2 regions of the Bradyrhizobium sp. B039 genome follow, and region 2 is predicted to be linked to the other one. Evidence: predicted binding sites of a transcription regulator. Region 2 holds the regulator's gene; the other holds the start of a gene.
What was found. The regulator LexA, encoded in region 2, represses DNA repair genes until DNA is damaged. The targets are predictions, from matches to a motif close to TGTTCNNNNTGTGTTCNG.

Region 1 (5,782 bases), 2.5 Mb from region 2:
AGCGCCTGCAACAGGTCCTGAAGAACCTACTTTCCAACGCCTTCAAGTTCACCGCCGAAGGCGAAGTGCGCCTGAAGGTCGGCGGTGCGCTCGGCGGGTGGGGAACGGATCACCCGGTGCTGAACTCCGCGCCGGCCGTGATCGCGTTCGAGGTGTCGGATACCGGCATCGGCATTCCCCTGGAGAAGCAGAAGCTGATCTTCGAGGCCTTCCAGCAGGCCGACGCCGGCACCAGCCGCAAATACGGCGGCACCGGCCTTGGCCTCGCCATCAGCCGCGAGCTCGCCAGCCTGCTCGGCGGCGAAATCCATCTGCGCAGCGCACCGGGCAAGGGTTCGTCCTTCACCCTTTATCTGCCGTTGAAATATTCCGGCCCGACACTTGCGCCGCGCGCCACGCCACAGCAATACAGCCAGCCACCGGCGCTGCAACCGACGGCGCCCGAGCAACGCGTCATCGAGCAGCTTCCCGACGACCGCCTCAACCTCGAACCCGGCGACAGCATCCTCCTGATCGTCGAGGACGACCCGCATTACGCGCGCGTGCTGGTCGATCTCGCACGCGACAAGGGTTTCAAGGTGCTGGTAGCGGCCCGCGGTGCCGAGGCGCTGGAACTTGCCAAGCAATACCAGCCGAGAGCGGTCTCGCTCGACGTGTTCCTGCCGGACATGCTCGGCTGGACCGTGCTGAGCCAGCTCAAGCACAATCCGCTGACGCGCCACATCCCCGTGCAGATCATCACGCTCGACGAGGACCGCCAGCATGCGCTGGCGCGCGGCGCCTTCTCCTTCGTCAACAAGCCGACGACGACCGAAGGGGTTTCGGCCGCGCTGACGCAGATCAAGGAATATGCGCGGCCGCGACGCAAGCGGCTCTTGATCGTCGAGGACAACGAGGCCGAGCGGCTCTCGATCCGCGAGCTCCTGCATCACGACGACATCGAGATCGTGACGACCGACACCGGCGCAGGCGCACTCTCGACGCTGCGCGAGGCGCCCTGCGACTGCGTGGTGCTGGACTTGAGATTGCCGGACATGAGCGGCTTCGAGGTGCTGGACCAGATCCGTCACGACGAAGCACTTTCGAACATTCCGGTCGTGGTGTTCACCGGCCGCGAGCTCTCGGCGGAGGAAGATGCCGAGCTCCACACCATGGCGCGCAGCATCGTGGTCAAGGGCGTGGAATCGCCGGAGCGCCTGCTCGACGAGACCGCGTTGTTCCTGCACCGCGTGATCACGGAACTGCCGGTCGAGAAGCAGCGCATGCTGGAGAAGCTGAACAGTTCCGACGAGGACCTGATCGGCAAGACCGCGCTGCTCGTCGACGACGACGCCCGCAACATCTTCGCGTTGTCGAGCGTGCTGGAACGGCGCGGCATGAAGGTGCTGACGGCGACCACCGGCCGCGAGGCGGTAACGCTGGTCGAGTCCAATCCGGAAATCGCCATCGTCCTGATGGACATCATGATGCCTCAGATGGATGGATATCAGACCATCGGCGTGATCCGCGAGAACCCGGCCTTCTTGCGCCTGCCGATCATCGCGCTGACCGCCAAGGCGATGAAGGGCGACCGCGAGAAATGCCTGGAGGCCGGCGCGTCCGACTACCTCGCCAAGCCCGTCAACACCGATCAATTGCTGCTTGCGATCCGCATGTGGCTGCACCGCTGAGCTGGATGCGCGAATGGACCACGAAAAGGTCAACATCCTCCTCGTCGACGACCAGCCGGCCAAGCTGCTCGCCTATGAGGTGATCTTGAAGGAACTCGGCGAGAACCTCGTGATCGCCTCGTCCGGCCGCGAGGCGCTGGAGGTTCTGCTCAAGACCGAGATCGCGGTGATCCTGGTCGACGTCTGCATGCCCGAGCTCGACGGCTTCGAGCTTGCGGCGATGATCCGGGAGCATCCGCGCTTCCAGAAGACGGCGATGATCTTCATCTCGGCCATTCAGGTGAGCGACATCGACCGGTTGCGCGGCTATGAGATGGGTGCGGTCGACTATGTTCCGGTGCCGGTCGTGCCGGAAGTGCTGCGCGCCAAAGTCAAGGTGTTTGCCGAGCTGTACCGGAAGACCCGCGAGCTCGAACGGCTGAACCACGATCTCGAAGACCGTGTCCGTGCACGCACCGCGGAATTGGAGAACTCCACGGCGAAGCTGCGCGAGAGCGAAGAGCGTCGCAGCATGGCGATCGCCGCCGGCAAGATGGGATCATGGGACTGGGACTGGGTCAGCGGCGACTGGATGTGGGACGAGGGGCAGTATCGCATCTTTGGCGTGAGCCCGGAGAGCTTCGAGGTCAATCCGGCCAACGTTCAGGCACTGTTGCATCCCGATGACGTCGACCAATTGCGCAAGGCGATCGCCGAATTCAGCAAGGGCACACGCGCCTATGAGACGGAATTCCGCATTGTGCGGCCCGACGGCGATGTGCGCTGGTGTGTCGGCACGGCTGCCGCCACCGCCGACAATAGCGGCCGCGTGGTGCGCGTGAGCGGTGTCACCGTGGACATCACCGAGCGCAAGCGGGCCGAGGAGCGGCAGAATCTGCTGGCGCGGGAAGTCGATCATCGCGCCAAGAATGCGCTGGCGCTGGCGCAATCGATCGTGCGTCTCACCCGTGCCGACGAGGTCAAGGCCTACGTCAACGCCGTCGAGGGACGCATCAACGCGCTGGCGCGCGTGCATACGATCCTGTCGCTGTCGAGCTGGCAGGGCGCCGAACTCTCGAAGCTGATCGACGAGGAACTCGCGCCCTACTCGCTCGGCGGCCAGATCAAGCTGGCGGGGCCCGAGGTTCAGTTGCTGCCGGCAACCGCCCAGACGCTGGCGCTCGCGCTGCACGAGCTTTTCACCAACTCGGCCAAGTATGGCGCGCTCTCGACGCGGTCGGGCCGGCTCATGATCGGCTGGCAGGTCGAGGAGGATCACCTCACACTGATCTGGGAGGAATCCGGCGGTCCGCTGGTGAGGACGCCGAAATCTCGCGGCTTCGGCACGCGGAGCCTGCTTGCGAGCGTCGAGTCCCAGCTCGGCGGAAAGGCGCAATTCGATTGGCGCGCCGAGGGCCTGTTGTGCCGCCTGGAAGTGCCGTTGACCCGGAAGACCCCAACCGGCGCCGCGCACGGCAAGTTCGAGGGCACCACCTCCCTCGCGCTTCAGCGCGCGTCGGGTTAACCCGACGCGGCGACCTTCATGCGCCGCACCGGCCGAGGTTCATGGGCGATGCGCCCTTCGAGCCAGGCTTCCGTTTGCGCGAGATCGCGTAACGCCATCGCATAGCGGCGGGCCGCGCTTCGCTCGGCACCGCGAGGCAGCTTGCGCGCCTTGCGCAGCATGTCGGCGGCCGCGTTTCGATAGGCCAGCGAGCGATAGAGAAAGACAACCTTACCCATATCGAATGTTCCCGTGTTGACGGGCTCCATGGTCGCAAGGTGGGCATGAACGTCGGATGAAGCCCGACGTGACAAATCGTTCATGCCGATGGAACCCGCAATCGCCGGCTGCGTTGCATGCAAGATCGAGGGCGGTTCCATGGGCGCGAAAAAGTCGCCGAAAAAGTCGCCAAGGCTGATCTCTCCTTCCGGCATCATCACGCTCTTGACGCACGCGATGATGGGCGCGGCGATTGGCCTCGCCTTCGGTCTCGTGCTCATTCTGTCCAACCCGGCGGTGGCAAATTTGCTGAACCATGGCGGAGATTCGGCCGCGGCCGTTTTCGTCGTCACGCTGGTGACGACGTTCGCGATCGGCGCGATGCTCACGGGCATCGTGTTCATCATCGCCGAGGACAAGGAATTTTGAAGCGCGCGTGAAACCCGCGAGGCTGCTTTGCCGGGAACTCCTGCGGCGAATGGCAGTTGGCTGCCTGCGTCATTTTAACTCAGGGAGTTCCTGCGCATGAAGACGACCAAGCTCGCCCTCGCCGTGATGTTGGCAACCGGCATCGCCGCCGCCCCGTTCGCCGCACAGGCGAAGTCGCACAAGGCGAAACATGAATCCTCGACGTCGTCCTCGCAGACGACGGGCGCCAACACGAAATCCAAGGGCGCCGATCCTTCCGGTCAGGGCGGCTCCGGTCCCGGCTCCGATCAGGGCGGCACCATGACGAACAAGGGTACTGGCAACACCAAGTAGACTCGCCGCCGTTCATCGAAGGCCCCGTGATCGCGGGGCCTTCTTGCTTTGCTGTTCGATACAATCCTTCTCACGCCACATCGTCGGCGCACGCCTTTAGCTGCGCCGGATGTCGGCGATGTTCGGGCCGCCTGCGGAGTTTGTCTTCACGAGATGGTCGAGCCGCGCCCGCTTGCGCGCGATCAGAAGCTGGGCCGCAGCGTCGTCGAGACCCTCATGTTGCAATTGCCGGATCGCGGACCCCAGCTCCAGGATCTCGGCGCGCAGTCTCAAGATCCGGTACGTGTCCGGGTCTTCCTCCACGGCACGCTCCCAAATGTCTCAGCGACGCACGATTGCGCGCACGGGATCAGCGGCTTTCTTGAGGGAACGAAGACGTACACGATCGCGAACATCCGGCAGGACATCACCACCACCAGCCGCCTTCCATTCGCCGATCAGCAGATTGATTTTCCGGCGCAGATCCATCTGCGCCAGGGCCTTTTCTGTGCAGTCGCGATCGCGGTCGACGAGCTCGCGCACGGACGCCTCGACATCAGCCATTTCCAGCCTCAAGGCACTGATCTTACGTCGAATTTCATTAATTCTGTTGTCCATGGCTTGTTAGAACAAAATAAGAACATATAGTCAAGTCACGATTTCAGAACGGAGAGGCCAGATGCAGGTTCAAGGTAAATACGACGCCAGGGTTTTCCTCGCGGAGCAGATGACGCGGGCACAAGGCCTGAGGTTGAAGCGGCTCAGCGAGGAGGCCTATCAGCCCACGCAATATGATCGGGGTCTGTCCTTCACTGAAGCTGCGCGCCGCATCCAGGTGCTCGAGGCGGAGATCGAACTGGCGAATTCCTTCTAGCCAGGCTGCGTCGCGCATCCGGACGTTGCGGGCGCGCCTTCGGAACCATGCCTGTGTCGAATGGTTTTCTCCCGGCCAAGGGAGAATCTGAATGGCACGCAAGGCAAAGAAGCGCCGTTACTCGCGCAGCGCCGGGAGCGATGTCGAAAGCGAAATGCGGCGCTACAAGAAGGGCACGGCCAAGAGCGGCCGCGGTGGTCGCGGCGGACGCGTGAAGAGCCGCAAGCAGGCGATCGCAATCGGCCTGTCGAAGGCGCGCAAGAAAGGCAAGAAGGTCCCGAAAAAGGCCTCGAAGAAAACTGCCAAGAAGACGGCCAAGAGAGCAGCCAAGAAAACGTCCAAGCGCAAATCCGCCAAGCGGTAGTGGCAATCGGCGCTAGATCATGCTGCCCGGCATGAAGCAGCGGATCGAGATGCCAAACGCGGTCTTCACCGGCCACACCATGGTGCGACCGGCGCGGTTCGGCTCGGTGATGACGGCTTCATCGGGCACATCGACCCACTGCCCATCGAGGCGGACGCGATAGTGCCCGTCATGCGATTCCCAATCGGGATCGGAGACGGCAAATCCGTCGGCATCCGAGCAGCACGGGCCGAGATGGCTGCGCAGACTGTCGAACCAGGGCTTGAGCGGCGAATCGGCGTAGCGGCCGTCATCACGCCCCAGGGCGCTTCCAGCCGACAGTACGAGCGGCGCCACGAGCAGCGCACATCTCAGCGAGAGCTTCAATCGATCCATGTCGGCACCGATCAAATACGAACCGCCGGCCGGTTCCACAAAACGGCCGGACGTCC
Region 2 (5,782 bases):
TGGTCCAGCAGGCGCTGAAGGCCGAAGGCATTGCGATGGCGTTCTGGAAGATCGCGATGCGGCCGGGCAAGCCGATGATGCACGGCCGGCTAGGGGCGATGGGTGTGATCGGCCTGCCCGGCAATCCCGTGTCGTCCTATGTGTGTGGCTTCCTGTTCATGGTTCCGTTGATTCGCGCCCTGTCGGGCCGCGCCGTGATTCACCATCGTCGCGAGCGCGCCGTGCTCGGCCGCGATGTCGGTGCCAATGACCAGCGCGAGGACTATCTTCGTGCGCGCCTGGAGCGGCGCGACGACGGCATGCTTGTCGCCCTTCCCGTCAATCATCAGGATTCCTCGCTGCTTGCGAATCTCGCTGCGGCGCAGGCACTTCTCGTGCGCGCGCCGTTCGCGCCGAAGGTCGAGGCAGGCGCGCCTTGCGAGGTGCTGCGACTGCCCGCCTGAACGCACTGGTCCTGCGCGTTCCGCGAACTTTGTCGCGTTCACGGTAAATTAAGCAGTTGCGGAACACATATCGAACATATAGTGTCCGTTCATGATTTGTTTCGAGCATCTGGCGGCTCGCCGCTGAATTCACCGTCTCGGAATCGAACGACATCAACCGGGGGATTTGGTCGAGATGTTAACGCGCAAACAATACGAGCTTCTGCGATTCATCAGCGAGCGTTTGAAGGAAAGCGGTGTGCCGCCCTCCTTCGACGAGATGAAGGACGCGCTCGACCTGCGCTCGAAGTCAGGCATCCATCGCCTGATCACCGCACTGGAGGAGCGCGGCTTCATCCGGCGCCTGCCCAACCGGGCCCGCGCGATCGAGGTGATCAAGTTGCCCGAGCTGCAGGCCGCCGCTGGCAACCGCCGTGGCTTCACGCCGAGCGTCATCGAGGGCAATCTCGGCAAGGTGCGAGCGAGCTCCAGCGCGGACGAGGGCGAACGCCCCGTTGCGGTGCCGGTGATGGGCCGTATCGCGGCCGGCACGCCGATCGAAGCGTTGCAGACCCGCAGCCACACCATCAGCGTACCGCCCGACATGCTCGGCTCGGGCGAGCACTACGCGCTCGAAGTGCGCGGCGACTCGATGGTCGAAGCCGGCATCCTCGACGGCGACATGGCGCTGATCCAGCGCAATGAGAGCGCCGACACCGGCGACATCGTGGTGGCGCTGATCGACGACGAGGAAGCGACGCTGAAGCGCTTCCGCCGCCGCGGCGCTTCGATCGCGCTCGAGCCCGCCAATGCGGCCTATGAGGTCCGCATCCTGCCGCCCAACCGGGTGAAGATTCAGGGCAAGCTGATCGGCCTGTACCGGAAGTACTGAGTGTGATCCGGACTGGAGGGCCGCGTTAGCGCAAAGTGCGCAGCGGTTTTCCCTCGCGACAAGCGCAGGACGCGCTTGCGCGGAGATCATGCTCAAGCAATCACCTAAAGCGCGCCCCGCCGGTTGGCGACCCGCGCGTTGACGATTGGAGCGGACGATTGTCCGCTCCGGCTGGATAGTCTTTCTGGTTTTGCTCAGATTATCCGGCCCTCCGCTAGCGCTACATCCTCGCCACGCCGCACGAAGCCCTCATCGCTTCGTGGCCCTGGAGATCGAGGAGACAATCAATGCGCAAGATCGTTTTGACGGTGGCGCTGATCGCAGCATCCGCGTCGCAAGCCTTCGCCGCACAGTCGCACCATGCCCGCAGGGCAACGCAGACGACGAGCGAGCAATTGCGCAATGCCCGCAACGCCGTCGCGCAGCCGTCGCAACCCGCCTGGCAATATTCGGGCTGGTCGGCACCTGCTGGTCGCTGACGAAGATGCACGCCAAATGCACGGAAGCGGTTTTTGTTCCTGACGCATTTGAAAAAGATATTGTGATGGCAGCCTGCGGAGCCAAGCCGCAGATTTGCCTACAACCAAGAAGACGCTAACATGCTTCCACTCTGATAGAGGCCAGTGCCTCCGAAGGAGGCGCGGGTCGCTATCCCTGAATGAGGAGCACCCGATGTGTGACTACAGCCTGCATGCCGTCGCGACGCGTCCCGCACAAGTCGGCGAGACGATCGTCACGACCACCTTCCGCGGCACCTCGACGCGCGGCTTCGCCTCCGAGGCCGACATGTCCGTCGCGGTCTGCCTGCTGCCGGGAACGGAGCTCGCCTTCGCCGACAACGTCCGCTACGACAATCGCTGGATCTGGACGCGCACCATCAACTCCCGCGTCGGCAAGTTCGGCAAGATCGATCCGCACATTCCCGATCGCCATCATGACGCGATCGAATTCCCCGACGGCAAATACGTACTCGTGACGCAACTCGTCGAAGGCCAGCGCGCGACCGTGCTGCAATTGCCGGTGACCCAGCCGGCCGGCGAGCGTGAACACAAGCCGGAGATCATCGCTGACAGGCCGACGATCACACGCCTGCCGATCGGCTGATGCACCTCCCCCCGGCGCAGAGGTCGGGGCCGGGATTGAAATTGCCATCGCCGGCCGTGGCCGGCGAGATGGTATGATTTGCGTCTTCCGGAATCCAATCCGCCGAGATCAGGCTCGCACCTGCCCATCGCACGAAGTTTGCGCGGCCCTGCCTGAATTTTGAACGTCCGTTCCGCGGCCAGATCGCCGATGCTGTCAAAGGCTTGAGGCGGCGGACACGTTCGATGAAAACCTTCATTCGCGTCGTTGAACTCTGGGTGCCGGACCGGACGCGCATGCGGCTGGAATTCGGCGGCGGCCTCTACGGCGAAGGGCTGTCTGCGTTCAAGGCCGTGAGCGAGGACTTGCGCTTCGGATACGACGAGGGCCTTCCCGGCAAGGCCTGGGCCAGCGGCCATCCCGTGATCCTCACTAAATTCGCCAACTCCTATTTCAAGCGGACCGACCAAGCGCTCGCGGCCGGCCTCACCTGTGGCGTGGCGGTGCCGGTGTTTTCAGGCGAATTCTTGCAGGCCGTCATGGTGCTGTTCTGCGGCGACGACGAGGCGCATGTCGGCGCGATCGAGCTCTGGCACAACGATCCCGATAGCTCCCACGAGATGGGGCTCGTCGACGGCTACTATGGCACCGCCGACATGTTCGAATTCAACTCCCGCCACACCAGGTTTCCCCGCGGCTTCGGCCTGCCCGGACGCACCTGGAAAGCGGGCCTGCCGCTGATCATCAAGGACCTGCACAACGCCAGGAGTTTTCTGCGCTGGGAAGACGCCGCCGAGGTCGGGATCAATCTCGGCGTCGGCGTGCCCTATCGGACCGGCACCGACCAGACCTGGGTGCTGACTTTCCTGTCCGCACAGGCGACGCCGATTGCGCGACGCTTCGAGATCTGGGTGCCGAACGAGGCCCGTTCGGCACTGGTCTTTCGCGCCGGCGATTGCAGCGCGCAGACAGACCTTGCCGCGCTCTATGCGGACAAATCCATCGGCAGGGGCGACGGCAGCATCGGCGGAGCCTGGGCCACCGGCATGCCCGCGCTCAACGACGATCTCGGGCACGACGGCTCGGCCGCAGCCGCGGAGGCCCGCGCAATCGGACTGAGCCAGATGGTGGCCCTGCCGGTAATCGGGAGTGCTGGGCTCGAAGCCGTGCTGGCCTGGTACCTGTAGCCCGTCCGCTCAATCCTCGGCCTGCATGTCCGCCTCGAACGGCGTCGCGTCCCGGGGGGCGGCCGCCTGCGGCGCAAGGCTCACGCTGAAATCGCCCTCGCCGGCGGTCGCCGGCGACCACGGACGATCGGTGCCTCTCGCTTTCACCGCCTGAACCGCAAAGCCGTCGCCGCGCCGTGTCAGAGCGAGCGCGCCTTGCGCCGCGAGTCGCTGCCGGTCGACCACCATCGCCACACAATCCGGTGGCGCCGGTCGCGCCGTCACCACCAGCGCAGCGCGGCTGCAATCATCCGCCAGAGCGTCGATGCGCAAGGCCAGCGCGACCAGGCGCCCGTCGGCGAGCGGCGTCACGCAGCCGGCCTCGTCGCACGACACGCCGGCGGCGAGCGAGGGACTACCGGCATCGCGCGGATCGGCGTCGGCAGCCAACCACTCCTTCAGCAGAAAGCCGTCCTTGTTCGCCCGGATCATTTGCAGGTGCCCGTCCCTGCCCCGCACCGCGACACTCTGGCCGTCCCCGGCGATCAGGATATCCGGCTGCCGGCCTGCCAGCCCCCAGAGGATCGCGACCAACAGCACCAGCGCGCCTGACCAGCGTAAGGGCGTGCGCAGCAGGCCCATCACGATGATCCCGAGGCTCGCCGCGATCAGCGGCGCAATGCCGAACGCCGGGATGCGGCCGACCGCGCCCGGCAGCGCGGCCACCCAGCGCGAGACCGCGACCATCCAGTCGATGCCGATCCCCATCAGCCACCAGAACACGCCGTCGAGCCCGAACGGCGCCGCGAGCAATCCGAGCAGTCCCGCCGGCATCACCAGCGCCGACACCACCGGCATCGCCCCGAGGTTGGCAAGCACGCCGAACGGGGTGACGCGGTGGAAGTGGAAGGCGGCATAGGGCGTGGTCGCAAGCCCCGCGATCAGCGAGGCCAGAAACAGCATCGCGATCTCGCGGCCGCCCCACATCGCGATGCGCGCGGTCGCCGAATGATCGGGCGAAGCGAACAGGTTCGGCATGCCGATCTGCACCAGCGCAACCAGCCCCAGCGTTGCCGCAAACGACATCTGGAAGCTCGGATGCACCAGCGCTTCGGGCGCGACCGCGAGCACGATCAACGCGGCCACGGCAAGCGTGCGGAAGGTGATGGCGCGTCGGTCGACCATGACGGCGATCAGCACCACGGCGGTCATGAAGAACGAGCGTTGCGTCGCGACCTCCGCGCCCGAGAGCAGCAGATAGAATGCGGCGGCCACCAGCGCCGCAGCCGCCGACCATTTCTTGATGGGGAAGCCGACCGCCAGTCCCGGAATCAGAGCGAGCAGCGCGCGGACCGCGAAGAACACGACGCCGGCGACCACCGCCATGTGGTAACCGGAGATCGAGAGCACATGGCCCAGCCCTGAAATGAACATGGCATCGTTGACGGGCGTGGTGATCGCGTCGCGCCGCCCCGTCAGCAGCGCCGTCGCGATCGCGCGATTGTCGCCTTCGAGCATTGCCCGGATGCGCGCGTCGATCGCATCGCGCAGGCCCTGCATGAAGGCGGCATAGCGCAGCCGCAAGCCACCGGCATCGGGCGGCACCGCAGCCGCAATCGCCCCCATCACGAAGCCGGAGGCGCCGATGCCCTGGAAAAACATGTCGCGCGAGAAATCGTAGCTGCCGGGGCGCACCGGCGAAATCGGCGGCATCAGCCGCGCCTTCAACTGCACGAAGCTGCCGACCTCCGGCGCAGTCCCCTTGCGCACCGAGAGGCGCACGCGCTCCAGCTTCACCTCGCTCCGCTGCGCCTCCATCGCGGTGACACGCAGCACGAAACGGTCGGTGCGCTCGCGGATGTCGCGCGTCTCGACGAAGCCCGACAACGACACCGAATAGAGCGGTTTTGCGAGAACGGTGTGAGCAATGCGCGCCGTCTTCCAGGTCGCCACGGCAAAACCGGCCGCAATCGCCGCGATCATGATCGCGGGGGCGAACAGCCGGCTCCGCCGCAACAGGACGGCGCCAAGCATGAGCGCGGCCGCTATCGCGGCAACGACCCACAGCACCGGCTCGTGATCGGCGGTAAAGTAGAGTGCGATGCCGCTGCCGAAGGCGACCGGCACCCACGGCAACAGCCGCCCGGCGCCGGCCTCCGCGCGCATCCATCCGCGCAGCGCCTCGACGAGTGCGGGCCAGGCGCCATAGCCCGCCGGCG

Region 1: a site for LexA is predicted at 4,739-4,756, ahead of AAFG50_RS11675 (DUF3072 domain-containing protein). Genes of this name have one in related genera too.

What each region holds. Positions count from the first base shown of each region.
Region 1 is NZ_CP152416.1:2,460,881-2,466,662, reverse strand. Features, by position in the region: gene AAFG50_RS11710 (HAMP domain-containing protein) at 1-1,670, shown strand, start outside; gene AAFG50_RS11705 (HWE histidine kinase domain-containing protein) at 1,684-3,174, shown strand; gene AAFG50_RS11700 (hypothetical protein) at 3,171-3,590, opposite strand; gene AAFG50_RS11695 (hypothetical protein) at 3,532-3,801, shown strand; gene AAFG50_RS11690 (hypothetical protein) at 3,898-4,134, shown strand; gene AAFG50_RS11685 (hypothetical protein) at 4,231-4,437, opposite strand; gene AAFG50_RS11680 (hypothetical protein) at 4,456-4,677, opposite strand; gene AAFG50_RS11675 (DUF3072 domain-containing protein) at 4,793-4,987, shown strand; gene AAFG50_RS11670 (DUF6496 domain-containing protein) at 5,079-5,351, shown strand; gene AAFG50_RS11665 (hypothetical protein) at 5,364-5,726, opposite strand.
Region 2 is NZ_CP152416.1:4,919,884-4,925,665, forward strand. Features, by position in the region: gene glp (gephyrin-like molybdotransferase Glp) at 1-443, shown strand, start outside; gene lexA (transcriptional repressor LexA) at 619-1,314, shown strand; gene AAFG50_RS23000 (hypothetical protein) at 1,602-1,793, shown strand; gene AAFG50_RS23005 (hypothetical protein) at 1,987-2,418, shown strand; gene AAFG50_RS23010 (GAF domain-containing protein) at 2,643-3,584, shown strand; gene AAFG50_RS23015 (ComEC/Rec2 family competence protein) at 3,594-5,782, opposite strand, start outside.